Regions from separate parts of the Laedolimicola ammoniilytica genome, predicted to be linked through region 2. Evidence: riboswitches for the same ligand, from Rfam matches in the RefSeq annotation. Region 2 holds a riboswitch; the other holds the start of a gene.
The links. A riboswitch is a leader RNA that binds a small molecule or an ion and turns the genes downstream of it on or off. The one in region 2 is predicted to bind lysine.

Region 1 (15,451 bases), on a different contig from region 2:
GATCTGCGTCCGCGTCGTCTGCAGTCTCCTCTGCAGCGTCTGTGGTCTCTTCCGTAGTAGTAGTGTCTGCAGCCGGCGTCTCAGCCTTGCTGCCGCAGCCTGCCAGCATGGATGCTGTCAGAGTTGTTACACATAACAGTGTTACAAGTTTCTTTTTCATTTTCTTTTCCTCCTGCAAAAATTTTTCAGTTAAATGAAATTCATAAGATCAGAAGGAATCTGCTAAAAAATCCGACGTTCCTGTGGATCGTCGGATTTTCAGTCGTCAGCTTTACATCTGTTCGCCCATCCACGCAAAACAGCGCTGTGCGGAACAGCTGTGTCTATACCCCATCTGGCACTATCAATCCTCGTGATCCGGAATCTTTCGACTCCATGCGCCGCAGTCTGGCAGGTCTCCTGGCTTACAGTACAAGCGCTGCTTATCGTCTTCCCGATGGCTCAGTGACGTATGATAAGCCGCTCCTGCATACAGTGACGAGATCGCGCAGGTCTCTCACCTGCTTCCCTATTCTCCGTTTTTTAACGGCACCAGCTGCTTCTTATTTGATTTCACATAACCTACACAAGCATTATAGCAGTCTTTCTGAAATAATCAACTGTTTTTCCGCTATTTTTTCTTCCTTTTTGCATTATTTCGCCCGTTTTTTCATAAATAACAGATAAGCGAGCAGCAATATGATTCCTACCGGCAGAGAAATCAGCGCAGACTGGGTAAATCCTGCCACAATATAGGTAATAAAGGAAATCACTGCTACACTGACCGCATAGGGAAGCTGGGTGGACACATGGTTTACATGGTTACACTGGGCTCCCGCAGACGCCATAATGGTCGTATCGGAAATCGGGGAGCAGTGGTCGCCGCAGACAGCGCCCGCCATGCAGGCAGAGATGGCCACGGTCATCAACGCCGGATGGGTGGTCTGGAACGCGTCTACCACAATCGGAATCAGGATACCAAAGGTTCCCCAGGAGGTTCCGGTGGCAAAAGCCAGGAAGCATCCAACCAAGAAAATAATAGCCGGAAGCAGAGCAACCATACCCTGAGAGCTGCTCTTAATCAGATTAGCCACGAACTCCGCGGCGCCCAGGCTGTCTGTCATGGCCTTCAGGGTCCAGGCGAAGGTCAGAATCATGATAGCCGGAACCATGGCCTTGAAGCCCTCGGGAATGCAGTTCATGCACTCCTTGAAGCCCAGGACCTTACGGCTCACATACAGCAGAATCGTGATGACCAGGGCGAAAGCACTTCCGATGGCCAGACCGATGGACGCGTCGCTGTTGGAGAAGGCGGTCACGAAGTCCGCGCCGTCAAAGAAGCCGCCGGTGTAAATCATGCCGATGACGCAGCAGATGATCAGGGAAAGAATCGGAATCAGCAAATCTTTTACGGAACCATTTCCCACGTTATCCAGGCCTTCTGCGTTGCCGTAAGGTCTGTCCGGCGTAGTAAACAGGTCGCCCTTCTTTGCGTTGTCCTCATGGACCTTCATGGAACCGAAATCAATGTTCAGAATTGCTATCGTAATCATCATAACGATAGTCAGAATCGCGTAGAAATTATAGGGAATCGCGCTGACAAAAAGCGCCAGTCCGTCCTCACCCTCTACGAAACCGGTTACGGCCGCCGCCCAGGATGAAATCGGGGCGATGATGCAGACCGGAGCCGCCGTGGCGTCGATGAGGTACGCCAGCTTGGCACGGGAAATATTGTGCTTGTCCGTCACGGGACGCATCACGCTTCCTACGGTCAGACAGTTAAAATAATCATCGATAAAAATCAGCACGCCCAGGGCTACGGTCACCAGCTGCGCGCCGGTGCGGGTCTTGATATGCTCGCCGGCCCACCGTCCGAAGGCCGCCGAGCCTCCGGCCCGGTTCATCAGTGACACAATGGCTCCCAGGATAACCAGGAACACCAGAATTCCCACATTGTAGCTGTCGGACAGAACGCCTACGATTCCATCCTCAAAGATGTGAAGCACCGTTCCCTCGAAGCTGAAGCCCGAGTAGAACAGGCCTCCCACCAGGATGCCAAGAAACAGTGAGGAATACACCTCCTTGGTAATCAGAGCCAGAACAATCGCTACTACAGGCGGCACCAACGCCCAAAAGGTAGCATACATAACAGGTACATAATCCATTTTTAAAATCTCCTTCCCTCGAAAACAGTCGAAAAAAAGACCGTGAGCACATACTTCCCGACTGTACTCACGGTCCGAACTTCCCCTTCGACCTATGATAGCTCTCCACAGTCCTGTGACAGTCTGACGCATATTCTGCGGCAGCCCAGAAACCCATCCTTCGGAACGGATGAATCCCTTCGGCGGTCTTCCCTTTCCCGGCTGACTGGTTCCGACCTTATGTCAACCGATACTCCTGAAGCCCCGCGCCTCTATCATTTTCTAAAATTGCCTATGTGGCTATCCTATCACGGAATGGGAGGAAGATCAAGTGTTTCTACTATTTCTCTGCAGGATAATGATCCCGTACTCCATCCAGCTTCTTGCTGCCAATCCGTACGTGGAAATTCGGATCTTTCGGAATATCCGGATTGATACCCAGATCCTGCGGAGCCAGGCATGCAACTACCTGCATGGGAATGATATACTCCCACGCGGAAAACAGCGGATCCTCTACAAAATCACAGAGCAGATACTTGTCACTATATTCCTCTACTCCCTCCGGAGATCCGATGAAGTAATTATGGGGTGTCCAATCGCTCAATATCTCTATCAGCTTTAATACACGGGGCTTGTAATCTCCCTTGGAAGCCAGATAGAAAATATGTGCGCTGTCTGTAATGGAATTGTAGATACCATGGAAAAATTCTTCAATATCATATCCGGTTACACCCTGACGGACAGTTTCCAGAACCTTTAAGGCTCCCTCCAGTACATCGGCATACATTCCATCGTATCCGACTACAATAATTCTCTTAGCCGGGAGGAATTCTTCCTTGATCCTGCCATACCATTCTGTTGCGGCCTTTGTCACATTTCCCAGGTTATCGATGACCTTATTCATTCTTTTCAGATAAGCATCTACAGTAGCCTGATCGGTAATGCCCTTGGCCAGAGCCAGCTCCGTCAGCATCATCATCAGCGTCACAGTAGTTCCTGCATAGCCCTTCGTTTTTGCTCCGCACTTTTCATTACCCACCTCAATCCGGGTTTTCGTATCCGCATGCTCAAAAACAAGTGCTGTGGGATTTTCAGACACTGCTGCTGTATACAGTCCTTCTGCAATAGCAGCGTCCAGGCCTTCTACTGTAGAAAGGCTTTGTCCACCCTGGGACATTCCGATCACCAACGTATTCTTATTGAATACCTTTTCGCTGCGTGCAAACTGTGTCGGATACATGCAGAACACCTTCCGGTTCAGCAGCTCTTCCAGATAATTCTTGGCAGAAAGTCCTGCATGATAACTGGTGCCTGAACCAAGCACATAGATCTGCTCAATATTTTTGTCCTTAAAATATTCTACAAATTCCTTTGTAATCTCTTTTCTGTTCTCAATGATTTCTCTCAGAACAACCGGAGTTTCACAAATATAATCATACATTTTTGTCTTTTCCATTAGAAAATACCAATGACAGAACCAATAATTCCTACGATAATCATACCCCAGAGAATTGTGGTTGTCTTAATTCCTTTCTGTAATAATTTGTAAGTTCCGAGTGTCAGACACAACGGCAGGAATCCTGTAATAATCGCATCAAAGATATCCTGCACTACAATTTCCGCACCGGAAATTGTAAATACCAGCGGTGTGGAAAGTGATACCATGGACGCTGCCATAGAACCAACTACCACCAGACCCAGAATCTTTGCGGCCTCGGTTAACGCTGCAATTACGCCTCCCTGAGACAGGCCCGCCAGGAAATTGACACCACTCTTATAACCAATACGCAGTCCCTGATAACGCACCAGGAAATGCGGGATATTGTAGATAAGGAGGAACAGAATGGCACCTAAAATGCTTCCCTGTGCTGCCAGGCTGGCACCGATACCTGCACCGATAATACGGAAGGTTCCCCAGAAAAAGGAATCACCAATACCTGCCAGAGGCCCCATCAGTGCTGCTTTTACTGCATTGATAGATTCCTCATCACATTCTTCCCCTGCGTCCTTGGCCTTCTTGAATTTTTCCTCCATAGCAATTGCTGCACCTGTGATAAAGGATACAATAGCCGGTGTGGTATTAAAAATCGCCAGATGTCTCTTTAAAGCTTCGGAAGCTTCCTTCTTATCCGGATACAGTTTCTTCAGAGCCGGAACCATCTGATAAGCAAAGCCTACATTCTGCATTCTTTCATAGCAGAAGCATGCCTGCAACGGGAAAGAACGCCAGAAAGTTTTCTTAAAGATATCTTTTGTCATAACGGATTCTTCATTAGCCGTTGTGTTCGTCATATTCTCTGCCATTACAGTTCACCTCCCAAATCATCAGATGCTGCCGGAGCAGCTGCTTCTTCTGTTTTCTTATTTCCTGCATACTGGAAAATCACATAGGCAATTGTCGTACCGATGACAGCTGCTCCTACGGTATTCACACCGAGAAGTGCTGTAATTGTCCAGCCCATGAAGAAGAAAGCTACATTCTTCTTGTTAAACAGAAGCTGCATCAGAATGGCAATTCCAAGTGCCGGAAGCATACCGCTGGCTACAGAAAATCCATTGATTACACTCTGCGGAATTTTATCAACAAATGCACTGATAACGGTAGACCCAAGCAGTGCACCGCAGAATACCAGCAGGAAATAAGCAACAAAGAACAGAATGGCGCCGCCCCAGAGAGCGCGGTCAATTCCTTTATAATCACCATTTTCTGCTGCCTTATCTGCCTGATGTACGAAGTAGCCATTGACAGTTCTACAAAGAATACCTACCAGCTGTCCTAAGGTTGCAATGGGCAGTGCCAGGGCTACTGCTGCACTGACATCCAGCTTGGCACTGATGGCAAATACGGTAGCAAGAATACTTCCGGATACGGTGTCAGGCGGTGTGGCGGAACCAATTCCAACTACACCCATCATAACCAGCTCCAGAGAAGCTCCAATAATAATACCTGTCTGTAAATCTCCCAAAATCAGACCTACCAGTGGTCCAAGAACCAATGGCCGATCCAACATACACATTCCGAATACACGGCTGTCCCAAATACCGATACCGCCCAGAATACCAAGCAGTACTGCATGAATTATACCCATAACCTACACTCCTTCTTTTGAATCTCTCTGTTTCTGTTACCTTGCAAAACTTTTTCTGATATCTGCTGTGGTCAGGCGCTTCGATGTAGGATCTGCCTGCATCACAAGCTCAGCCCCTTTTTTCTCCATGCTGTCCATCACAGCGATATCATCTGCATCCATGTAAGAATTCATATCAATTTTTTTCTTTCCTTCTCCGCTTCGGAGTCCGCCCAACAATACATCCTTGATCGCTCCGTTTGTCCGATCGTACAGATATTCCGCATCCTTCATATCTTTGCAGATTACCATAATCGTACGTGCTGCATGCTTTGGGTTGTTGATCACTGCTACTGCTCCATCCAGAGATTTCATGGAAAGTGTTACCTCCGGCGGTGTGGCCAGTTTAAAAGCCATCTGCATGGTCGCATCTGTAATCAGCTTATCGTTTGCCACTACAATCGTGTCAATCTTGTAATAGTTTGTCCATGCCACGGCTACCTGTCCATGAAGAAGTCTATCGTCTACACGCAATACTTTAATCATCGTTTTCCTCCAATCTTACAGTTCCCCGTCATCACTGATGGATACGGGTTCTGCCTGCTGGTCATTGACCAGTATAATCGTATCTCTGGCTTCCGCCAAAGCTGTACGAATCTGCCTCAGATTTTCTTCTCTGTCATCCGTAAGTTCCAGCATAACCAGTGACACCAGCAATCCCAGATTCAGGCCGCTTACCAGATAAATCTCCGGATGCTCCGCCATAATTCCAATGGCTGCCTGTGTGGTACTGCCGCCCGGCAGATCTGTAATCAGAATCGTCGGCCAATCATTCTCAAAGGAAGCGATCGCATCATTCAGTTTTTGCTTCGTCTGTGCAATGCTTTCATCCATGGTAATGCTCAGCGCTTTCAAATTCTGAACTTCACCGAGAATAAATCTGCAGGACTGCGCAATTCCCTTGGAAAATTCCCCGTGTGTCAGTAAAACAATGTTCTTCATAAGCACCTCCTATAAATGTATATACATTTTACTATATGCTACTACACTTTTACCCTCTTGTCAATCCTATTTTTATATACTTTTAATAATTTTTATTCCATTTCCATTATTTATATCTGCCTTTTTTCTATCTCCCTTGACTTTTTTCATTTCCCCAGCTATCATAAGTATATACAAATATGTGTAAATATAGAAACAAGGAGATTACGATTGAAAAATTCACCGCGGTATCTTGCCATCGCACAGGATATCATCACTCAAATTCAGGAAGGAAAACTTCGCCCTGGTGATCAGATTATGACAGAGGCACAGCTGTGTGAAGAATACGTAGTCAGCCGTATGACCGTCAATAAAGCACTGACTACCCTGGTTACTAAAGGATTTGTGCGCCGTGTCTCCGGAAAAGGAACCTTCGTTCTGGACCAGCAGGTTACCAAATACATCGGAGCTGCCTCGCCCGGAAGCTTTTCCCGTGATATGGCTTCCATTCACACCAAGCCCGGTGCCATTCTGGTAGAATATCGTGTAGTCCGTGCTTCTGAATTTCCGTCTGTAGCTCAGCAGCTGGAGCTGCATGAAAATGATTTTCTGCACTATATCCATCGAATTCGTACCAGCGACGGGATCCGGATTGCTTTAAGTCACACTTATATTCCCTGCAAATATCTTCCTGCTGTTGATGTCTCTGCTTTGGAAGGATCCCTCTATGAATATCTGGATGAAACCTACCATGTACATCCCCAGGCACTGGATTACAGCTTTGCAGCCCTGCTTCCTACCAACCGGCAGAAGGAGCTGCTTCAGGTGGACTCCTGTGCCCTGTTAAAATCTTCCCATCGTAGTATTATCGAGACAGGGGAACTGTTCGAATATACAGAGACCTACTATGCGGGCAACCGCTTTACCTACAAATTTGCCCCACGTTAGGAACCAATGATTTTTTTATAAAAATAGAAGGAACTGTGAACCTGTATTTCTCATGCAGCTTCGCAGTTCCTTCTATTTTCATTTTTTTAAATCAGCTATTCTGAAATTTCCCCTGCATAATTCCGCGCAAAGATTTCCTTTACCTCTTCCGGATCCTCTGTCTGTCCCAGCGCCCACATCATTTTCGTCACAATGGCTTCCGTGGTCATATCACGGCCCGGAATGACCCCACAGTCCAGAAGCTTGCGTCCCACCTCATAGAGGGACAGATCGCTCTTCTCATAGAGACACTGGCTGCACACCGCAATGCTGACCCCATGATCCGTCAGCTTCTTCAGCTTGGGAAGGAGGTTCCGCCGCTCAAAATGGGTGCCACCCGCGCCAAAGGCCTCGATGACAACGCCCCGGTACCCCAGCTCCAGCAGGCTGTCAAAAATCTCCGGCTTGGTTCCCGGAATCAGCTTCATCAGAAATACGTCCGTACAGAGCTTATTTTTCAGCTCAAAGGGAGCCGCCGCCTCTTCTCCCGTCCGGCTGTGCTCCAGGTGTACGCCGTCCGCATAGATTTTCCCGATATAGGGCGCGGAAATGCTTTCAAAGGCGTCAAAGCCCATGGTTCGCACCTTTACCGCGCGGCAGCCGCCCATAATCTTATCGTCAAAGGCCACCATTACCCCGCTCAGACCTGCGTCCACCGCCGCGAAGGCCGTCTGCAGGTTCCGCTTGGCATCGGTAAACATCTGGCCGATGGGAATCTGCGCTCCGGTCAGCACCACCGGCTTCGTCAGGTTCTGCAGCATATAGCTGAGTGCGGAAGCCGTATACGCCATGGTATCTGTGCCATGGGTGATGATGATACCGTCATAATCCGGCAGCGCCTCCGCCACCTGCTCTGCCATAAACTGCCATTCCTCCGGCTGAATATTGGAGCTGTCCAGATTCAGGATATCCCGGCTTTCGATCGCAAAGCCTTCCCGCAGCTCCGGCAGAAGTTCCAGAATTCCGTCTCCGGACATTCCCGGGGTCAGCCCCTCCTCTGAATGGGTACAGGCAATGGTTCCGCCTGTCGCCAGCAATAATACCTTTTTCATTCTCTTTGTTCCTCCTTACCCCTGCCAGGGCGCTGCCGCCCGGTCATGAAAATACAGTCGGTATTCCACACCGCTCAGTTCTTTATCCACAAAGGCTCTCGCTTTTTCCACATCCCGTTCCTTCAGGGCCTCCACCAGCTCCAGATGCGCTTCCATCGCCCCCACCGCATCCGCGCTTTTCCAGTCCCGCACCAGCACCCGGCGCAGCTTGTTCAGGGTTCCCTCCAGGGTAGAAATCAGATAGGGATTCCGGGACAGATAGACGACCGACATATGAAACTGCATATTCATGTCGCTGTACTGCCGGTAGGTGCCCTCCTTCATGGCCGCTATCTGCTTATGTACCTCCGCCTCCAGATGAGCCAACTCCTCTTTCCCCGCGTACTGGATCGCCAGCTCTGCGGAGGCCTTTTCCAGGATTCCCCGGAACTGAAACAGGCTCTGCAGCTCCGCCACCGAAAGCCCTCTGACCAGATAGCCCTTGTTGGGAATCTTGTCCAGGAATCCCTCCATACAGAGGTAATTCAGCGCCTCCCGGGACGGCGTCTTGCTGACACCGAACTTTTCCGAAATCTCCGCCTCGGTAATCATATCATTTTCCTCATAAACCCAGTTGATGATATCCTCCCGCAGGGCTTCGAGGACTTTTTCTGTCATAGACTGCCGTTTCGCCATAATGAGCCTCCTGTATCTTAAGTCTGCCTGTTGTTTTTGGAATATCAGTGATATATCACTGATATCTGTATCGTACACCCGGGGATTTCCTCTGTCAAGCAAAAAAGACCTTATCGTATCCATACGACAAGATCTTTTCTTTCTCTCTTTTACACCAGATGAACGATATCAATCAGCACCACGGCCACCAGTCCGTAATACACCACGATGGCCACCAGGTCGTTGATGGTCGTAATCAGCGGTCCGGACGCTACGGCCGGGTCCACGCCTACCTTTTTGAAGAAAATCGGTGTCAGGGTTCCCACCAGGCTGGATACCACCATGGCGCCCACCAGGGACACGCCCACACAGGCGGAAATCATCAGGGAATAGCCCAGGGTGAAACCTTTGAACAGGTGGATGTACGCGCCCAGGAATACCAGGGCCATCACCGCCAGAATCGCGCCGTTGAAGAAGCCGATCTTCATCTCCTTGAACATAAGCTTCACCTTCTGTCCGGTGGTCAGGTTCTCATCCATCAGCACCCGGATGGTTACCGCCAGGGACTGGGTTCCCACATTGCCGGCCATATCCAGAATCAGGGACTGGAAGCACATGACGATGGGCAGCACCGCCACGACGGACTCAAAGACGCCCACCACAGCGGACACCACCATGCCGAGGAACAGCAGAATCACCAGCCAGGGCAGTCTTTTACGGATGCTCTCGCCTGTGGTCTCGTTTAAGTCCTCCTCGGCAGTCAGACCAGCCAGCTTCGCGTAATCGTCACCCATCTCGTCATCTACCACCTCTACAATATCCTGGGCTGTGATGATACCGCCGATGCTCCGATCCTCCAACAACACGGGAATAGAATCCTCGGCGTAGTCCTTGATTTTCTCAATGCAGTCACTGATTTTCTCATGGTCCATGACGAACGGATAGGAACGGCTGATCAGATCTTCCAGCTCCACATGCTCTCTTGCGATGATCAGATCCTGCAGCTCGATGGCTCCGTAGTACTGCTCCTGCCGATCCACCACATAGATCGTGGAAATGTTATCATTTTCTCCGGCCTGACGCACCAGCTCCCGCATGGCCTCCCGGACGGTCAGATCGTTGTGAATCAGGATAAAATTGGTGGTCATATAACTACCGATCTCATCCTCGTCGTAGGACAGCAGAAGCCTGACATCTTCGCTGGCCTCTTTATCCAGCATCCCCAGAATTTTACACTTTGTGTCGTCGTCCACTTCCTCCAGAATGTCTACCGCATCGTCGGAATCCATCTCGGAAATGACCTTGGCCTGCTGTTTTAAGGACAGCTCCTTCAGATAAATATCGCCGTCGTCCAGATAGGCGAAAATCTCCGCCACCCGCTCTGCGCCCAGGGCCGAGTACAGGCGCTTTCTCTCCTCAGGCGTCAGAAGCTCCAGAGCCTCCGCAATATCGTTATCATGGTAATCGAAGAGCCGGTCAATCAGCTCCTCCCGGGACAGGTTTCCCCGGATAATCGCAATCAATTCCTCTACGTACTTTGTCATAGCCTACCTCCATTTGAGCCGCATTTTTCCAGAACCTTCCACCAGAAGCTTCCGAAAAATGACCGCAAAAAAACACCGCTTCAGATTTTCCAAAGCAGACTTAACGGTTACACGCTGTGAAGTCCGGATCTTACTGAATACGGTGTGAATCAAATGTCAATATAAAGCCAGCCATGACACGCAAAAGCATGCAGCTATTTTATGATTTCTAAGGGAATCTTCACGCACAGCTGCACGTTTTTGCCTTTCCTGTTCGCACCGTACTTTCTACTTCGTCCCGTACTATCGCAACTGTCCATGAAATTCACCTCCTGAAAATTAGAATTCATTTTGTTTCCTTTGTGAGTATAACATCAAAGAAGGGGGTATACAACCCCCCTTCCTTAAAAACCTTCTCTTTTTTCGCTTTTACAGCTCCATGTGTTTCATTTCTTCCAGGAAATCCCGGATATAGGAAACTGCCAGATAGGACGGTACCATAAAGTCCGTTCCCAGCGCGCCCTGGAAGCCCATAGCCAGTGCCTTCACAGACGGATTCAGGGTGAAGAGCAGCAGAGTAATAAGGCCTGCCACCACCGCTGCGACGGCTCTCTTTATCCCTTCCGGGAGGTCATTGAAAAACGGCGTACCAATTACTGCTACCTCCGGAATTGCCTGATGATGTCTGCCCCATGTTCTTCCCTCTCCTGGTGGAGAATCGTGAATCCCTGATGAAGCATCTGGCTGCCCATCAGATTCCCCCCCAAGGTTTACTGGCCTGTTCCTCCTTTTGTAAAGGTGGATGAGTATCAATAGAATGTGTCCTATATAAAAAAGAATGTGCCATTGGCACATTCTCGCGCCGAGGCGCGGTTGCTTCAGCAACCATCTACCACTGCGCCGAGTGCGCATCTTTGCAAGCTCTGCTTGCTTTTATGGAATAGGGAATTCTATCGGAATTTCCTATTCCATAATAAAGAAAGAGCGGGGCTATCGCCCCGCTCTTTCTGCCTTCCTTCACCTATTCATAGGTTCCTTTTTTTACAACTTTTCCGTCTTTCATAAAGATCTCGCCGCCTGCCACAAAGGTATCCAGCGTCAAATCCGGTTCCCAAAGCAGAAAATCCGCATCCGCGCCCGGTCGAATTACGCCCTTCTCCGGCAGCAGATCCAGTCCTTCCGCCACCTGGCTGGTAGCATAGGGAAGCGCCTCCTCCAATGGCATTCCAAGCGTCTTCACCATATACAAAATCTCTTTTCGAATCGCGTCCACGCCGGATACACCAATCTCCAGAAGTGTACCATCCTCCGCATAGTTGGACCAGCTTCCGTGCCCGTCAGAGCTGATGGTGATATGCTCTGTGGGAAGTCCGCGCTTCTTTGCCTCCAGAATACAGTCACCCGGAGTCGTATGCATACAACAGGTCAGATCCACATAACCGCCTTCCTCCAGCAGCTGATAGCCTTCCTCCAACAGTGCGTCATTGCGGTTTACATGAGTAGGGCGGAAGATCCGAACCGGAACGGAGCTTTCCCTGAGTGCCCGGAATACCGGCTTCAATCCCGCCTTGTCGTCACCCATATGCAGCGTCACCATGCCCGGCTTGCCACTGAGCATACCGGCCACTCTGGCCTTACTTGCAATCTGAATCAGTTCATCTTCTGTCACATTCGGCGCCCGGTGATCGGAAATCGCCAGTTTTACACCGAGCACCTCTTTCACAAATACGATATCCCGTTCGATTTCTCCCGTAATCGTCGGACTCGGATATCCGTAAGCGCCTGTCAGCATATAGGCGCTCACGCCCTCTTCACAGAGAGCTCTTGTTTTCGCATAGAGATTATCCACACTCCTTGTGATTCCATCGGTACCCAGAAGTCCTACCACCGTTGTGATACCGTTCTTCACCAGCTCTGAAAGCTGAAGCTCCGGCGTCCGCGTATGGAAGCTTCCTTCTCCTCCGCCTCCTGTAATGTGGACATGCTGATCGATAAGTCCCGGCGTAAGAAGCTTGCCTGCCGCATCCAACACCCGGCACTCCACCGGGAGTGCTCCGATCGTATCCTGAATCTGTTCAATCCTTCTGCCACAAATCAACACATCCTTTTTCCCGAGATATTCCGGAGCATAGACCTCTGCATTTTTCACCAATAACATGATCGTTTTCTCTTTTTCCCTTTTATTTTCCCTGTAACTTCTATCCAGTATATACGATAAAATCCGTCTTGTCTATCTTCCATCTTACACATAACACTCCCGCGCCTGTTTTCGCACGATAAAGAAGCAGAGCACCTGCATGGCAATCGTAATCAGCCAGGATCCCGGATAAGAAATAAACAGTACAAACAGCGACCGGTGTAGCGGAAAAATGCCATAGATCCAGACAATTCTGGTTCCAACCGTTCCGATAATTGACAAAATCATCGGTACGCCCGACCGCCCCATACCGCGCATGGCGCCCGGGAACAGATCCATGATACCGCACAGAAAATAGGGAATTGTTGTAATAGAAATAATTTCCATTCCTGCTTTGATAACATCCGGATCCTTTGTATAAATCTGTAAAATCTCCGGTCCGAATACATAGAAAATCGTTCCCAGTGTTCCCGCGAACACCACTGAGATAATCGCGCAGTCAATCAGCACCCGATCCATCCGTTTGAATTTTCCCACGCCATAATTCTGGCTGGTGAAGCTCATGCAGGCCTGGGTGACAGAATTCACCGATGCATAAAGGAAGCCCAGCAAGTTGTTGGCCGCTGTGTAGCCCGCCATGGCCGTGGAACCGAAGGAGTTTACCGATGACTGAAGCATGGCGTTAGAGAAATTGATGACCACGCTCTGGATGCCAGCCGGGATACCCACCTGAAAAATCTGCCCCAGATAAGACACATTCATCCGCAGCTTCGAAAACCTCAGCTGATAACTGCTCTCTGATTGATACAGGCAGCGCAGTACCAGAATGCAGGAGATAAGCTGCGACACCACGGTGGCAATAGCCACGCCTTCCACGGCCATATGGAATTTTACCACCAGAATCACATTCAGCATCGCATTGGTGATACCCGCCACGATCAGGAAGAGCAACGGCCGTCTGGTATCGCCCACCGCACGCAGAATCGCCGCTCCATAGTTATACAGCATGAAAAATGGCATACCCAGGAAATAAATCCGCATATACAGGGTCGACAAATCAATCACATCATCCGGCGTCTCCATCACTTCCAGCGCCCATCTGGCCATCCCCACTCCCACAAAGGTCATGATCACACCGCTGATCATCGCCACCAGAATTGCCGTATGAACGGTCTCAGACATCTCCTGATCCTGGCCTGCTGCGTAGAACCGGGCCGCCAGTACATTGACGCCCATAGAAATACCGATAAACAGATTCGTAAAGATATTGATCAGGGCTGTCGTGGAGCCCACCGCCGCCAGGGACTGGCTTCCGCTGTACTGCCCCACCACGATGATATCCACCGCGTTGAACATCAGCTGCAGCACACCGGAAATCATCAGCGGCACCGCGAACACGATCAGCTTGTCCATCAGAGTGCCATTGCACATGTCGATTTCGTATTTATTCTTTTTCACTTTTATCTCTCCCGTTGCTTTTCTGTCTTTTCTTAAAGGCCGTCTTATCTATTATGTTACACAGATTTTTCGGGAAATGCAATATCTCATTCACAGAAAAACTGACGTTCATCATCTCACGCTTCGATGCAGCCTCTATCTGCTCAGGAACTGCTTGTATTCACTTTCTGTTTATGATAGCATTGATCCTGAGTTTTGCCGGAAGGAACCGGTGAGCCATCCATTTATCTGGGAGAATTTTCTATGAAACGATTACGTCCTGATTACTATGAACATTTTACCTGCATCGCCGGAGCCTGTCCAATTACCTGCTGTCAGGAATGGAAAATCGCTGTGGATGACGACACCGCCAAGCGCTGGAAGAAGCTGGCTCCCCCGGCTGATGTGGAGGAACAGAAGAAAAATCTGAATGCTTATACGATACACAAGGACGGCGAACGGGTCATCAGACTGACCCCGGAACACAAATGTCCGTTTTTAAATTCAGATAAGTTATGTAAACTTGTATGTACCTATGATGACACAGTGCTTTCCAGGACCTGCCAGGATTTTCCCCGGGAGCTTCTGCGGTTCCGTACCCACGAAGAGGAAAGCCTGATGGCTGCTTGTCCGGCGGTGTTGGATATCTGGCGGGAGCTGGAGACGCTTTCCTTCCCCTCTCCCGCGCCGGAGGATCTGACCTCTGAACAAGCCCGGCTTCTGTTCCGGCTGCGTTCTGCGAGCATCCGCCTGCTGGACTTAAGCCACCAGGCGCCGGAAAAGGATACCCCGGAGCAGGCCCTCCTGGAGCTCTCCTATATCCTTCAGGAATTAAATCGGAGCGATGCTCTGGACGAGGCTCATATTACAGAATACTACTCCGACCATTCCCGTGCCCAGCTCCGCGACGCCATCGCCAATATCGATCTGCCGCCCCTGGACACTCTGGACGAGTGCAACGAGCTTTTACAGGATCTGGCTGTGAATTACCGGAAAGAAGGCCTGTATTCCGGCTATCTGGAACCGATTATCCAGCTGGCAGAGAAACTTTACGAGGGCTGCAACGAAGAGGATCTGCTCCGCCATTGGAATACGTTCCGGCAGGATTTTACTACCTGGCGCCCCTTATTGTTCCATTACCTGGAAAATGAGCTCTACTCCGGTCTCCTGCTCCCCGGCAGCGACCTCACGCTCACAACGCTGCTTCTCCATCTGGAATGGATCGTCCTGACCTATGCCGTCATCCGCCACAGCCTGTTCCTGGCCTGGCTTCAGGGCGGCAGGCAGCCACTTTCCTACGAGACCGTCCGGAACTACATTGTCATCCTGAACCGTATGACCGGCTACAACGAGGACGACGTCTTCGAATATCTGGCAAACAGCTTCGAAGACCCGCTCTGGGACTGGGGCTATTTCGCCCTGATCCTCGGCCATTAAGCTTTGTAAGCCTTCTCTGATTTTTTTCGGAAGCTTTACAATCTCTTTACAC
Region 2 (15,451 bases):
ACCATGGCAATGATCATCAGGGTCAGAATCGGGCTTAAGTATACCATGGACGCGAATACGCTGACGATGGTAATGGCGGAGGACAGCAGCTGCGGGATACTCTGGCTGATCATCTGGCGCAGGGTATCTGTATCATTGGTGTAGATACTCATCAGGTCTCCGTGGGTATGGGTGTCAAAATACGGGATCGTCAGGGTCTCCATGTGGTCGAACAGTCCGTCCCTTACTTTTTTCAGGCTGCCCTCGGAAATGTAAATCATCAGGCGGTTGTACAGATAGTTGGAGACTACGCCCACCAGATAAATCACTGCCATGGTGGCCAGTGCCTTCAAAAGCGGCGTGAAATCCGGTGCGGAGCTTCCCACCAGGGGTGTGATATAGTCATCGATCAGAGACTGCAGAAATAAGCTGCCGTATACGTTGGCCAGTACTCCGACTACGATACCGATGATAACCAGTACGCACTGAATCGGATAACCCTTTACGATGATCGCGAAGATCCGCTTCAGCGTCTTCATGGGGTTTTTCGCCTTGGGGCCTTTTCTCATGCCTCTGGGTCCTCCGGGACCTCCAGGTCTTTTGCTGTTGCTCATTCTGCGTCACCTCCTTCGCTGTCTGTGGGCTTCTGCTGGGATTCGTATACTTCCCGGTAGATTGCGTTATTTTTCAATAATTCCGCATGGGTTCCGACACCGCTAACCGCACCGTCGTCCAGCACGATAATCTTATCCGAATCCTGTACGGAAGAGATACGCTGGGCAATGATGATCTTGGTGGTATCGGGAATCTCCTCCCGGAAGGCCTTCCGGATCATGGCATCCGTATGGGTATCCACCGCGCTGGTGGAATCGTCCAGAATCAGGATTCTCGGCTTCTTTAACAGGGCTCTGGCGATACAGAGACGCTGTTTCTGTCCGCCGGACACATTGCTGCCGCCCTGCTCAATCCAGGTGTCATACTGCTCCGGGAAGCGCTGGATAAATTCATCGGCGCAGGCCAGCTTACAGACACGGATCAGCTCCTCATCGCTGGCGTCCTTATCGCCCCAGCGCAGGTTTTCCTTGATGGTGCCGGAAAACAGCACATTCTTCTGAAGCACCATGGACACCTGATTCCGGAGGGAATCCAGGTCATAATCCCGGACGTCGATGCCGCCTACCCGGACGCTTCCTCCTGTTACGTCATACAATCTTGGGATCAGCTGTACCAGCGTAGACTTGGCGCTTCCGGTGCCGCCCAGGATCCCTACGGTCTCGCCGGATTTGATTTCCAGATTGATATGATCCAGATTCAGGTTCCCCTCGTCGTTCCGGTAGCTGAAGGATACGTTGTCAAAGGTAATGGAGCCATCGGGAACCTCTGTGACGGCCTGCTCCTTATTGGTCAGGCTGCTCTTTTCATTTAAGACCTCGCAGATACGCTCTGCGGAGGATTTAGCCATGGTCAGCATAACGGCTACCATGGCGATGAACATCAGGCTCATCATGATATTCATCGTATAAGTAAAGAGACTCATCAGCTGGCCAGTGGTCATATTGCCCGCCACGATGGTTCTGGCGCCCAGCCAGGACACCGCGATGATACAGGCGTAAACCGTAAACTGCATGGTGGGCATCATGCTGACCATCAGCTTCTGGGCCCGAACCGCGCAGCGGTATACGGCCTCGGAGGCCTTGCCGAACTTCTGCTTCTCATGCTCCTCACGCACGTACGCCTTGACTACCCGAATACCGGTCAGATTTTCCTGGATATCCGCGTTCAGGGCGTCGTATTTGTCGAACATTTCACGGAAATATTTTCCTACGCGGCCCATCAGGAAGGCAATGACGATTCCTAAGAATACCAGCGCCACCAGATATACACAGGACAGTCTGGCGTTGATGATAAAGGTCATCGTCATGGCCGTAACCAGCATGACCGGCGCGCGCATCAGCATACGCATCATCATCTGGAACGCGTTCTGTACATTCGTTACATCGGTGGTCAGACGCGTAACCAGTCCCGCGGTAGAGAAATGGTCGATATTGGAGAAGGAAAATTCCTGGATATGATTGTACATTCCCTCTCTTACATTTTTCGCAAATCCGGTAGACGCGATGGCCGCCTGCTTCGCCGCCATGGATCCACAGAACAGGGACGCAAAGGATACCAGAAGCATCACCAGTCCCATCGTGATTACATATTTCATGTTGCCTGTCTCAAGTCCGTTGTCGATGATAGCCGCCATCAGAAGCGGAATGATCATCTCAAAGATAACCTCGAAGACAATAAAAATCGGCGCTGAGATGGCCGTCTTTTTGTACTCGCCTATATAGGCCTTTAATGTCTTCAGCATGTGTGTCCTCCTTGTGTGATTCTTTCTCTATGCTGCTCTAACTGTTCTTCTGTTCCATCATTTTCCGTCATAGTCGCCAAAATCCGATCCAGAAGCTCCAGAAGCTTTGCCTGTTCCTCGTCCGTCATACAGGCGTAGATTCGTTCGTCCAGATTTCTGGCTCCCTCTCCCATATCCTCCATGACCTGATTGCCTTTTTCCGTCACTTCAATGATCCGGTATCTGCCGTCAGCCGGATTGCGCCGCCTGGTGATATAGCCTTTTTCCTCCAGCCGGTTCAGGATACCGGTCACCGTCGGGTTTTTCAACTGGAACCAGTACTCGATCTCCCGCTGATGGATTTCCTTGTCCGGATTGCATTTCAGGTAGCAGAGTATTTCCATCTGCACGCCGGTCAGGTTGTATTTCAGAAGATTTTTATCCCACAGCTTGCGGAACTTGTTGTTGATAATCCGAATCCGCTTGCTGATTGGGCTGGGCCCCCTCCTCATTGGTTGATCCTCCTTCTGCGAATTTTTTCATAATAAATAGGATACTATATAGTGTCCTATATAGTATCCTATATGTTATTACGATTGTTATGGATTGTCAAGAAAATAAATCTTAAAAATATGTGAACAGTTATAAATTTCTTATGCTTTTTTAGAGTCCAATATTTTTACGAATACCGGTGTCATAAATGTACTTAATAATACAACCATCGCAATCTGAGCGGTTGCAGTTTCCACATATGGCAGATATTCTATATGTTCAGACGCCAGAATTGCCGGGACAGAGACAGACACCAGTCTATTCCACTGCCTTCTGAAATACTCAAAAAACAAACAGGGATAAACGGCAATGATACCAAACTTATAAATGTATAACCGGCTTTGTCTACATCATCGCCTTTTTCATTCATCAGCGCTATATAAACACCGGGGCTCATACTACTCAGACATGCTGCCACTTCAACAGCCGACACTCTCTGAAGCCGGGCTCTTTAATCTGCTAAGAAATGGGTAATAAGTGCATACGAGCGCAGATATCGCCATTGGAATCAGCATCAGGCTTCCCGGAATCGCAGTTATCCTTTTTTTCATCTCTCTTTATCCTTTTAAAAGACTGGCTGTTAAAGTTGCCTTCAACAGCCAGTCTTTTACATATTTTTTTCCTCTATAAACCTGTAATTTTTCCCGCCAAAATCGTTCAAATCCCTTGCAAGATATTGTACCGCTTTCTCTATATCACGCTCGCGTAATGCCTGTATAATCATTGCATGATTTCGTGTATCCAGTTCCAATTCCAACTCATATTGCTCCCAGCAAAATCTCGTATATGCGCGTTTTAATCTGTCCATACACCTTTTCAATTCTTCCATCGCAAAATTATTTCTTCCAAATCCAACCAGCTTCAGATGGAATTCCGTGTTTAAGCTCCAATGCTCCCACATTGTATTTTCTTTTTTTCTGCACTGCTTATCTATATCTTCCAGAATAGAAAAATGAACTTCCGTCAGATCTGAATATTGCTTGCGAAGAATTCCCGCCTCCAGAAGATAGCGGAATTCTATCATTTCACGCACATCATCCATTGTAAGTTTTACCACTTCATATCCATATCTCGGAATATTGCGCAACACATTGTCTTTGCACAGCTCTAAAAGTGCTTCCCTGACTGGCGATTTACTACACTCATACTTTTCAACCAGCGCCTTTTCATTTAAAATATCTCCAGGTTTATATTCCAATGAAAATATATCTTCCAGTATTGCGTTATAGATTGTGTCCTTCAGGCTCTTTTCGTTTTTCATAAACAGCCTCCTTTTCTATCTGATTATAGCAAACGGAAGATTAAAAATCTACTGTTTCAAAAAATCTACGGCCATTTGCACATACATGGCCACGCCGCGCTTTAAAATACTCTCATCTATCTGATAGCATTCATGGTGCTGCGGATATGTACAGCCCTTTTCCGGATTATATGCTCCAATCATATCTTATTTTTCAAATTGAACCTGATTCAACATAATTTTCAGGATCTGGTGATCTGTTTCTTTCATTCCCACTCGGCCCACATATCCGACACTCTGTATCGTTTCTTCTACCGTATCCTGTATAATTCCTTCCCCTTCATGGAACGTACGTCCCTTCATACTCAGGCTATGCGCTAAAATCGCCGCATCTACTGCAGAGGCAATTTTAGCAGCGCAGGATGCTTTTGCTCCATCACATACAATGCCCCCGACATTCGCAACTGTATTTACAATGGTTCTTGATACTGCTTCATAAGAACCCTCCATCATATAGGTAATTGCCGCTCCCGCGCCGCTGGCTGCAATGACTGCGCCGCAAAACGCGGATAAGCTTCCTATATAATGCTTCTGATGAATTGCAACCAGATTACTTACAATCAATGCTCTGTATAATTCTTCTCTTGACTTTCCAAGATACTCTGCGTATACAATGACTGGCAGACTTACTGTCATTCCCTGATTACCGCTTCCAGAATTAATCACCACTGGCAGAGAACAGCCTCCCATTCTGGCATCAGATCCTGCAGCTGCATAGGCACAGGCTCTGGTCCGTACACTTGAATCCGCTTTTTCCATTAAGGTTCTTCCTACTTCAGCACCGTAAGGATTCTTCATTCCCTCATTGGAAACAGCCTGATTCATCTCTATCTGTCTGTCCAAAACATTCTTCAGTTTATCTGTCGCTACTGTATTTGCAAACTCCAAAATATCACGAATCGTCAGCTTTGCATAATCTTCCTTGCTGTTCTCAGCTGCCATATCTATCTGATAGATTACTTTTTCATCTTTTACAATCTCTGTAATTAACGTATGCCGGTTGACTATTTTTACTTTTGCCGAATGATTTTTTGCATATACCTCAGCTACAATGTATAAGTTCTCCACATCCTTCTGAAGCCTGCATTCAATGAAATCTGTTTTTAACAGCTTCCTTGTCTTTTTTATGTCTTCCTCTGTGATATCCTCTAAAACCTCTAACTCTCTGTCTGCATTTCCGCCTACTGCCCCAAGTACACAGGCTGCGTCTACTCCACGCATTCCGCCTGAATTCGGTACCGTTACTGCTTTCACATTTTTTATTACATTACCGCTGCAATACACAATCATTTTTTCCGGGAACTGTCCCAGTACTTTGCAGGCCTTTGCCGCTGCATAAGCAAGCGCAATAGGTTCTGTACATCCCAATGCAGGCACCAGTTCTCTCTGCAGTATACGTATGTAGCTCTCCTCCAGTTCTTTCTTTAACATATTCTTCCCTCCTCTGATATTATTAGTAGTATTATTAATGGCATATTATCATTCAGTCTACAGTTTGTCAATCAGCAATTTGACATAAAAAACGCCCCCGAGCATTCACTGCCCAGCTAAAAAAACATCGGCTGCTTTCTTGCTGCCTCTCTTCTTTCGGAACTGAAATTCCTATGATCTGGTAAATTCCATGCGTGACTTCAGGGGGGGCGTTGACAATGACGATGGAACCTATATCAATATGTGTGAACTTATGTTATACTGTCCTTATCTTACTTTAGAAAATCGGGGGGATTTTACTATGGAATTTTTAGAATTACTGCACCTCATTCTGGAAAATATCGTGGACGGAGCGATTCTGCTCTTTGAATTTATCGGCGTGGGCATTATCATTTTCTCAGGCCTGCGGGGCTTCTGGAGTTACCTGCACCGCTCTCCGGACACAAAGCTGACCCTGGCCCGGGGGCTGGCCATGGGTCTGGAATTTAAGCTGGGAAGCGAGATCCTGCGAACCGTAGTGGTCCGGGACTGGAAAGAAATCGGAACGGTGGCAGGAATTATTGCGCTCAGGGCTGCGCTGACGTTCTTGATTCACTGGGAGATTAAGGAAGAGGAGAAATAAATCACGATTTAATATTATTAGAAAGACAGAAACGCTCCACGAATGAAGTGACAGCCTCTGTTCTTGTTTCATTTCTATAACTAACATTCCATGATATCTTCGATACTCTGCTTCATATCCGCGTTAATCCCCACTGCCCGCAGGTGATTCTGTCGGGCAGCCGTTTGCGCTCTATATTACATTCTATTTTACTTTCTGTTTTTCTTCTTATTTCACATTCTTTCTCTGTACTCGCCGGTAAATCAGACCGCAGATAAGGCTTCCCAGGATCACCAGCACCAGAATCATAACTGCGCAGTGCAGAAAATACGCATCCGGCAGGATATTGATAACCGGGTCGGTGGCAGGGTCGAAGAGCCAGTAGTCATTGTTGAAAGCGAGCTCATGAAACGCGGCAAAAGTCCAGTCCCAGTTCAGGGCGACGGTTGCTCCGATAACGGCTGGCAGGGCCACAGTCAGGATAGCCGTCAGCTTCAGATATCCATAGCTTTGCTTACGGCGCTGCCGAAGAATCCCGGCGGCACCTGTCAGTGTACCGAAGATAGCCATGCATTTAAAAAGATTGAAGATGTTCTTTACTTCTTCAAAATGAATGCGCCCGCCCTCCGACATGGGAAACGTGGGAAATTCCAGCGGAGCATTTCCGAAGCTCAGGCTGTAGTCGATGACTGCGTCATAATTCGCTTTAATCTCCGAAATCGTATAGCCGGTAGTTTCCGGAATATGGAGTGCGTGGATATCCAGATAATACAGTGGCTTGCAGGCCAGGGTCAGGACGACAGCCAGGGAAATAAGCGTCAAAGTCAGGATAAGGGAGAGCAGGATGCTCCATGCTTTTATCTTCATAGTAATTCTCCTTTACAGACGTCTTTTTCAGTATAAAGGAATTTCTTCCACATTTCCAGTGGTTTGTGGGTTCTAAAGCCCCGACCCGTCCGTCCTTCTATTCCGCAGACTCGCTATCTCCCGGTTCTTCCTCAACAGTCGCCTCAAAATCACGTAAGCTGCACGTAAAAGCCGTCGCCAGATAACTGTCACAGGTATAGATATGATCACTTTCCGAAGTCATCACATACACATTTCCATCCGAAGCCGTACTGCCGATAGAGACAGTAAGTTCCGTACCGTCATCGCGGATGATCCGGATCGTGACAGCCGGATCAGCAAGACTGTAAGCACTTAAGTCCTCCGGCGCTTCGCCCAGATCCCGGACAGCAGACAGCGGATTCAACCGATTCCACAGGGTCGCCAGAGCATCCTGATTCAGATCCATCTCCGGGTTATCCGGGCTGATCCAGGTTTCGCCATCATAGCTTAGATACAGGGTGCCATAGGAATTCGTGATCTCGGCTTCACTGATTTCCGCAGGCGCTACGCTTAAAACCTCGATTTCTTCCGTGGTTTCGTCTTCCTCATGATTCCAGTCTGCCCGGCTAACCAGAACATAGACAAGAGTCAGGACAGCCAGGGCGGCTATCGCCGCCAGCAGCTTTACCTGTCTTTTCTTTTTCGTCATCTACCGTTTCCTCCTTCCAAACCAGATAACGCCCCCTGTAATGAGCAGAAACAGCGGGAGCAGAATAATCGTCAGAATCCCCCAGAAAATAGCGCTGCCCGCACTTACCGTCAGGTATTCGGTACTCATACTTTTGGGCTCGATAGAAACGGTGTTTTCATGGTCTACCAACTGACTCATCACATTCAGAAACATTGTGCTGTTGCCGCCGGATACCATATTGTCTACCTGTTCATCCAGCAGAGTCTCAGAAGAGAACACGATGAGTTTTGCTTCTGTGTCTTCGTCAATGGTTTTGGTGACGACAGCACCCAGGTCAAAGGGCCCCGCAATATCGCCCTCCTCCTGATCGAGATTTTCGGATTCCAGGTTGGTCTTGGAATAGGACAGGGCGGAGGTGGTCAGCAGACTTTCATAGGTCAGATCGTCACTGATATCCGGGCTTTCTGTCATGCCCTGGGCAAAGGCCAGCAGAACATTGCGGGAGCTGACGTCCGATGTATACGTGGAACTCTGAATCGTCGGCAGCAGATAATAGGGATAATTGGGCAGGTGATGCTGACTGTCGCCCTCCAGTACCAGACCCTCTGCCAGAGCGATTCCATAGTCACTCAGCAGGCTGTCCAGATTCGGCGTTTCCTTGTCCGTGTAGCCAGTCAGCATCACAAGCTGTCCGCCCTGCTCCAGATAGGTTTCCAGTTTATTTTTCTCATCCGCTGAAATATCGGAAATCGCACCGTAGATAATAACAGCTTTCGCGTCCTCCGGCACAGCCTCCTCCGTCAGCAGGCTCAAGGATTTTAATTCAATATTTTCCTTTTCAATGGAAGAAGTGACTGTGGTACTCAGCTCTGCCTCGTCGTGACCGGTCAGCGTGTAGACGACCGGCATATCCTCGGCGGTTACATAGGCAATGGCGCTGGTGATCTGACCCTCGCCGTCGAAGCTGCTTAAGGAGCTGCTGTAAGTGGAATAATCCATACTATACTGATAGATATCATAGTAATCCACAGCCTTTGAACGGTTCTGTCCCACCACCAGCACGCTGTTTTCGGACAGATTTTCACTGGTATACCGGGAGGCGAAATTCGGGTAAAGCACCGGATCCTTCGTCTCTACCTTGATGTGGGAGGATAATCCTGCGTAGCGATCCAGCAATTCCTGTAAGGTGGCGTCCTCGCTGCCCTGCTGGGCAATCAGGTAGAGGGTAATATCCTCGTCCAGGCCTTTTACAATCTCCGCCGTCTGGTCGCCGGTGGTGAAAAGCTTCTGGTCACTGGCGTCGTATTTCAGGTACTGGGACGGCAGCTTTCCTGCTATCAGATTCACCAGCACCGCAGCCACGCAGCCGAAGACCACCATGCTGGCCCGATAGGTGCCGTGCTTTTTCTGCATGAGCTGCACTGTCAGGAACAGGGACAGAATGATGACCGTCACATAGTACAGGACGCCAGTCAGATCGAACATCCCCTGCACGAAATTAATGAACGGCTGGTAGATGCAAAGGGCGTTCAAAACCGACGCCAGGACGCCGCTGGCTCCGATGACATTGGCGATGCCGGAGGCCATGTTCAGGAAGAACAGGACGCCGAAGGTCAGCACCGCCGCGATAACCTGGCTTTCGGTGAGGGCCGACAGGAACAGCCCGATTCCCAGACACGCCGCGCCGAACAGGGTATAGCCCAGAATCGCAGTATAGGCCATAGGCAATGAGACGCTTCCGAATTGCAGCAGAATCAGCGGATACAGGCACAAAATCGCCATGGGAATCAGGAAAATCGTCACCATGGCCAGGTATTTGCCCAACACAATTTTCCAAAGGGAAACCGGCGCTGTCATCAAGAGCTGGTCGGTCTTCTGGCGTTTTTCCTCAGCCATACTCCGCATGGTCAGAACCGGCACAATAATCAGCAATACAAAATAAACAGAGGAGAGAACAGCTCCGAAGGCCGGGTAGCCGCCCACCAGACAGTTGGCCACATAGTACAGGCTGGTGACAGCCAACAGCACGGCCATGAAGATGTAGCCGGTCATGGAGGTCAGATACGCCCGCAGTTCCTTTTTGTAAATCGCACACATGTTACTGTTCCTCCTTTTCGTCAGATTTTTGTTCTTCCACAGAAACCGCTTTCTCTTCTGTGTCTTCTGTTTTCTGTTTCTTTTTCCCAAGTGAAAAGCTCTCTGATTTTTCCTGTCTTGCTGCCGTATCAGAATTTCCATTATTTTCCTCATCAGTCAGCTCCAGGAACACATCCTCCAACGCCGCGGGCGTGGTCCTCACTTCCAGCCCCTCTACTTGCTTCAAAAGCTCCATAGCCTGCTCGCAGGCCCCTTTGCTTCCCCGCACCTGCAGTTCCATTGCGTCTGAATGCTTCATGTAGCTGCCCAGATTTTCCGGCGTGTCGCTGGCCACCAGCTTTCCATGGGAAATGATCAGGACATGGTCACAGACGCTGGTGATCTCCGACAGAATATGGGAACTCAATATAACCGTATGCTTTTGTCCAAGCCCGCGGATCAGTTCCCGAATCTCGATGATCTGCTTGGGATCCAGGCCGACCATGGGCTCATCCAGAATCAGAACCTCCGGATCCCCAAGCAAAGCCTGGGCCAGTCCCACTCTCTGCTTATAGCCTTTGGACAGATGGCGGATCAGGCGGTGCTCCATGTCTTTGATGCGGGTTTCGCCCATGACGCGCTCCACCTCGCTGCTCCGGTCATTTTTCGGCACCTGTTTCAGCTCTGCAGCAAAGCGCAGATATTCCAGCACAGTCATATCCGGATAAAGCGGCGGAATCTCCGGCAGGTAGCCGATACATTTCCGGGCTTCCATGGGCTCTTCAGCTACGTCGTGGCCGTTGATCAGGATTTGGCCCTCAGTAGGAGCCAGATAGCCGGTCATCATGTTCATAGTGGTGGATTTTCCGGCGCCGTTGGGGCCTAAGAATCCGTAGATCTGACCTTTTTGTACGTGAAAATTCAAGTGATCCACTGCAGTATTTTTGCTGTAGCGTTTCACCAGGTCTTTGACTTCGATCAAGTTTCTTTCCTCCTTCACTCTCATCGACTGCCTGTTGGCTCCTTTCTGTAATAAGAAAGAATCCTGCGAAGCAGGATTCTCCGCCTGCGGCGGGTCGCATAAGCGACATGATTCCATTCCGCCGCAGTGCGATCCCCCGGAGGGGCTTTTTGCTCTATAGGAATCATGACTTTCACATTTTAATGTAACACGGTATTTCCTATAGAGCGAAAAAAGAGGAACATCCCTGCAGACGTATCTGTCTAAGGATATTCCTCTTTTGTGTTTTTTCTGAATGGATTCTGTGATTTTTGAGTGAAAGTTTTGTGAACAGGGACGTTCAGTCAGGCGCGCCATTCGCAAAAGCGCTCCTCCGGAGCTCTCCGCTGCTACGCAGCTCATTTTTGCTCATGACATGGCGCTCAACACAAGCTTCCATACAGGCAGATTCTTATGCAAGCATAGTATCTGCCTGCACAGAAGCTTGCCTGAACTGGTTATATCACGTCGCTCATGTCATATCTACCCGCCGGTTTTCCCGCCAGGAACTTAGCTGCCTGAATCGCTCCCTTACCAAATACAGCGCGGGAGTAAGCCCGGTGCTCAAAGGTGATGACTTCGTCGGTGCCTGCGAAAATCACGTCGTGGTCGCCTACGATGGTGCCGCCGCGGACAGCGGAGATGCCGATTTCACGGCTGTCGCGCTTTTTGCGTTCCTGGCTTCTGTCGTATACATAGTGATAAGCTCCGTCAGAAGCCTCGTTGATAGAGTCAGCCAGGGCCAGGGCGGTACCGCTGGGAGCATCCAGCTTCTGATTGTGGTGCTTTTCTACGATCTCGATATCAAATCCGGCTGCCGCCAGAGTCGGAGTCGCTTCCTTTAAGAGCTTCATGAGCAGGTTAATCCCCAGAGACATATTGGCAGACTTCAGAACCGCGGTTTCTTTAGCCGCCTCTTCTACCTTGACAAGCTGCTCCTCGGAGAGACCTGTGGTACACAGAACAACCGGCGTCTTGGTCCGTACGCAGTAATCCAGCAGGCCATCTGCCGCCTTTGCATTGGAAAAGTCGATGACTACGTCAGCCTGTACATCACACTCATCAATCGTTGTGAATACCGGATAGTTATTGGCGATACCAGTGTAACCATCTACGCCTGCTACCACTTCTGCTTCCGGATCCTCCTTCAGAAGTCCCGTCAGCATCTGTCCCATACGGCCGTTACAGCCGTGAAGTATTATCTTTGTCATTTGTTATTTTACCTCGATTCCAAAATCAATCATTGCCTGCTTCAGCTGCGCCTGGTGCTCCGGCTCCATCTCGGTCAGCGGCATGCGAAGGGGGCCGACCTCAAAGCCCATCTGATTCAGGGCTGCTTTTACCGGAATCGGATTCACTTCACAGAACAGCTTGTCGATGACCGGAATGGCCTTCATCTGGATGGCAAGACTGCCTGCGGTGTCGCCCTCCAGGTACTTCATGACCATGTCGTGGGTTTGTCTCGGCGCCACATTGGAAAGTACAGAGATAACGCCGTATCCGCCCAGAGACAGGATCGGAACTACCTGATCGTCATTTCCGGAGTAGAGCTCGATGCATCCGTCTGCCAGCTGCATCAGCTTCGCTACCTGAGAGATATTGCCGCTGGCTTCCTTGATGCCGACGATGTTCCTGACATTCTTAGCCAGCGCTACGGCTGTCTCGGGCTGGATATTGCAGCCAGTACGGGACGGCACATTGTACATGATGATGGGCAGGCTTACGGACTCTGCCACTGCGGTATAGTGGGCGATGAGCCCCTTCTGGGTCGCCTTATTATAGTAAGGAGTCACCACCAGCAGTGCGTCCGCGCCGTATTTTTCTGCCTCCCGGGACAGATAAATGGCAGTCTCCGTACAATTGGAACCGGTTCCGGCGATAACCGGCACGCGTTTCTTCACATGCTCTACGGTGAAGCGAATCGCCTCCAGATGCTCCTCGTGGCTCAGTGTGGATGACTCACCGGTGGTTCCGCAGATGACGATGGCGTCTGTGCCATTTTCAATCTGGTAATCCAGAAGCTCAGAAAGCTTCGGATAGTTAATCTCTCCATTGTCCAGAAACGGTGTTACAATTGCAACTGCTGCTCCCTTAAAAATAGCCATTTTCATTTCCTCCTGCTAAATGAATCTAAGGTTTAAAAAATGAGGCGTACCCGTGAAGGCCGCCCCAAAAGAATCTGCTTTATGATACTGCTCTCTGGATAGCGCCCCATCAGAAACTGATGACAGTCATATCGTTCTTCACGGTATGCCCAAGAAACCACTCACAGGAAACAATCTCTTTCGGCGTCGGCCCCTTTCCCTCTTCTTCGTCTATGCCTGCCATATCCGAAAAGGTACTAATGGAAAACGCAACCTCTATCTTTCTTCCTATTTAATTTGTTACCAATTATGTTCAGATTAGCACAGTGTGTACCGCTTGTCAACGCTTTCCGGACATCTCATGTTTTTTGTCCGCCTGGCAGATACACCTGTCTTTATTTATTTCAAGGTGTCGATGCGAAATACCTCGTCCACGTACGGATACAGCTCATCATACATCCGGATGCCGGTCAACATCAGCTCCGTATCGCCGTCTCCGGCTTCGAGCAATGTCTTCAGCTCTTCCACCGTCAGGATACCCTTATCGATCAGTCCCAGTACCTCATCCAGAATCAGGACGTCGCAGCCGTCCGTGGTCAGTACCTTTCTGGCGAAGTTCAGGCCATTGCGGATATTCATCGCTTCTTCCTTCTGTTCCTCCGGCGATAGCGCCTCATAGTTCACATCGGATTTTTCAAAGCAGAAGGCTTTAATCTCAGGCTCCAGACGCTTGATAAAATCAATGCGCTCGCCAATCTTTCCCTTCAGGAACTGTATGATAATGACGGATTTCCCTGCGCTGGCTCCGAAGATTCCCTGTCCGAGCGCCGCTGAGGTTTTCCCTCTTCCGTTACCGCAAAAGACAGTTACATGTGCTTTTCCCATTTTCCATACTCCCTTGTTGTTCGCTGTGTCCACAGACGCTTCTCAGAATCCGCCTGTGAACCTTTGTTTCTGAATGCCTCGATAATTAAGCCCATCATACAACAAAACAGGAGGAATTGCAAGTTCAGTATTCATACTCCAGCTTGCTCACCGACACCTCATAAGCAATCCGCCGCTCGGACTCGGTCTCGCTGAGCTTTTTCACGTACTCCCGGCTCTGGATCCTGCCCCAGATCTGGGCATGGCCTCCCACCTCGAAGCCTGAGGCGAAGCGGGCATTCCGGCCCCAGCAGATGCAGGGGATGTAGTCCGATTTCCCATAAGGGCGGTTTACCGCGATAAGCAGATCCGCGATCTCCCGGCCCAGAGGCGTCTTCCGATACACCGGTGGCTTACAGATGTAGCCGTCCAGGAAGATCTGGTTCGTCTTGGCATTTTCCATTTCCCCGTCCAGGAATTCCACCTCTCTGGCGAAAACCGACAGCACCAGCCGGTTCTTCTTCTCTTCGTGCCGGTTGTAGGAGCGGAACTGTCCGCCGATGCGGATGTATTCTCCCACGTAATCCCCGGATACGTCAATCAGCCGCTCGGATATCATCACCGGAATCTGATCCGCTGAATCGGACAGGCGGCGGACCAGAATATCCACCATATAGAAGCCCTCACCAAATACCTCATGGCTGAACGTAAATCCCGATACAATTTCTCCGCTTACCGACACCTGGTTGTTCTCAATTACCTTATCTGACATAGTTTGTGTTCTCCCTTCTTCTCCCCTTGGAAATGGCATTTTCGCGCATACTTCCGCCGGATTCCTGTATTATTCATAAATATATATGTCCAGGATTTTCCAATTAGAACCGTTTCTGTAAATTTTTTCTAGGTTGCATTTGAAAAAGTACGCTGAGTAAGCAGATTTCCCTTGTAATTGGCCGAAAATGTGATAAACTGTAAAGGTTGACGAAGTATCTATTTACATTGAGGAATTGTTTTATGAAAAGAGAAGATATCAGAAATATTGCAATTATTGCCCATGTAGACCACGGTAAGACTACACTGGTAGACGAGCTCTTAAAGCAGAGCGGCGTATTCCGCGCCAACCAGGAGGTGGCGGAGCGCGTCATGGACTCCGGCGATATCGAGCGTGAGCGAGGTATTACCATCCTGTCCAAGAATACCGCCGTTACCTATAAGGGCGTGAAAATTAACATCATCGATACCCCGGGCCATGCGGATTTCGGCGGCGAGGTAGAGCGGGTTCTGAAGATGGTAAATGGTGTCGTCCTGGTGGTCGACGCTTTCGAAGGCTCCATGCCCCAGACCAAATTCGTGCTTCGGAAAGCCCTGGACCTGGACCTTCCGGTTATCGTCTGCGTCAATAAGATTGACCGTCCTGAGGCCCGCCCCACTGAGGTGGTAGACGAGGTTCTGGAGCTGTTCATGGATCTGGACGCTTCCGACGAGCAGCTGGATTGTCCGTTCATCTTCGCTTCCGCCAAGGCCGGCTACGCCATGCGGAACCTGGACGACGAGCCCAAGGATATGACGCCGCTCTTCGAGACTATTCTGGACTACATCCCGGCTCCCGAGGGAGATCCGGATGCCGGAACCCAGGTACTGATCAGCACCATTGACTACAACGAGTACGTGGGCCGTATCGGTATCGGCAAGGTGGACAACGGTACCATC

Region 1: it holds a riboswitch for lysine, as region 2 does, so the genes downstream of both, OCV63_RS02365 (Na+/H+ antiporter NhaC family protein) here and dapA (4-hydroxy-tetrahydrodipicolinate synthase) in region 2, are expected to answer to the same signal.

The regions. Positions count from the first base shown of each region.
Region 1 is NZ_JAOQKC010000002.1:208,282-223,732, forward strand. It holds gene OCV63_RS02360 (sirohydrochlorin cobaltochelatase) at 1-160, opposite strand, end outside; cobalamin riboswitch at 373-550, opposite strand; gene OCV63_RS02365 (Na+/H+ antiporter NhaC family protein) at 633-2,144, opposite strand; lysine riboswitch at 2,235-2,406, opposite strand; gene OCV63_RS02370 (SIS domain-containing protein) at 2,464-3,564, opposite strand; gene OCV63_RS02375 (PTS system mannose/fructose/sorbose family transporter subunit IID) at 3,579-4,427, opposite strand; gene OCV63_RS02380 (PTS mannose/fructose/sorbose/N-acetylgalactosamine transporter subunit IIC) at 4,427-5,212, opposite strand; gene OCV63_RS02385 (PTS sugar transporter subunit IIB) at 5,249-5,737, opposite strand; gene OCV63_RS02390 (PTS sugar transporter subunit IIA) at 5,753-6,193, opposite strand; gene OCV63_RS02395 (GntR family transcriptional regulator) at 6,404-7,120, shown strand; gene OCV63_RS02400 (asparaginase) at 7,216-8,211, opposite strand; gene OCV63_RS02405 (GntR family transcriptional regulator) at 8,227-8,886, opposite strand; gene mgtE (magnesium transporter) at 9,036-10,409, opposite strand; gene OCV63_RS02415 (hypothetical protein) at 10,818-10,985, opposite strand; gene iadA (beta-aspartyl-peptidase) at 11,410-12,546, opposite strand; gene OCV63_RS02425 (MATE family efflux transporter) at 12,631-13,956, opposite strand; gene fliB (flagellin lysine-N-methylase) at 14,227-15,399, shown strand.
Region 2 is NZ_JAOQKC010000016.1:7,944-23,394, reverse strand. It holds gene OCV63_RS11895 (ABC transporter ATP-binding protein) at 1-593, opposite strand, end outside; gene OCV63_RS11890 (ABC transporter ATP-binding protein) at 590-2,335, opposite strand; gene OCV63_RS11885 (MarR family winged helix-turn-helix transcriptional regulator) at 2,329-2,826, opposite strand; gene OCV63_RS17775 (2-keto-3-deoxygluconate permease) at 2,968-3,120, opposite strand; gene OCV63_RS17770 (2-keto-3-deoxygluconate permease) at 3,078-3,299, opposite strand; gene OCV63_RS11880 (GntR family transcriptional regulator) at 3,474-4,127, opposite strand; gene OCV63_RS11875 (hypothetical protein) at 4,176-4,310, opposite strand; gene OCV63_RS11870 (L-cysteine desulfidase family protein) at 4,314-5,597, opposite strand; gene OCV63_RS11865 (DUF1622 domain-containing protein) at 5,899-6,219, shown strand; gene OCV63_RS11860 (TIGR01906 family membrane protein) at 6,427-7,065, opposite strand; gene OCV63_RS11855 (DUF4340 domain-containing protein) at 7,163-7,735, opposite strand; gene OCV63_RS11850 (ABC transporter permease) at 7,736-9,814, opposite strand; gene OCV63_RS11845 (ABC transporter ATP-binding protein) at 9,816-10,775, opposite strand; gene dapB (4-hydroxy-tetrahydrodipicolinate reductase) at 11,252-12,004, opposite strand; gene dapA (4-hydroxy-tetrahydrodipicolinate synthase) at 12,008-12,898, opposite strand; lysine riboswitch at 12,990-13,164, opposite strand; gene OCV63_RS11830 (cob(I)yrinic acid a,c-diamide adenosyltransferase) at 13,277-13,762, opposite strand; gene OCV63_RS11825 (single-stranded DNA-binding protein) at 13,887-14,513, opposite strand; gene typA (translational GTPase TypA) at 14,756-15,451, shown strand, end outside.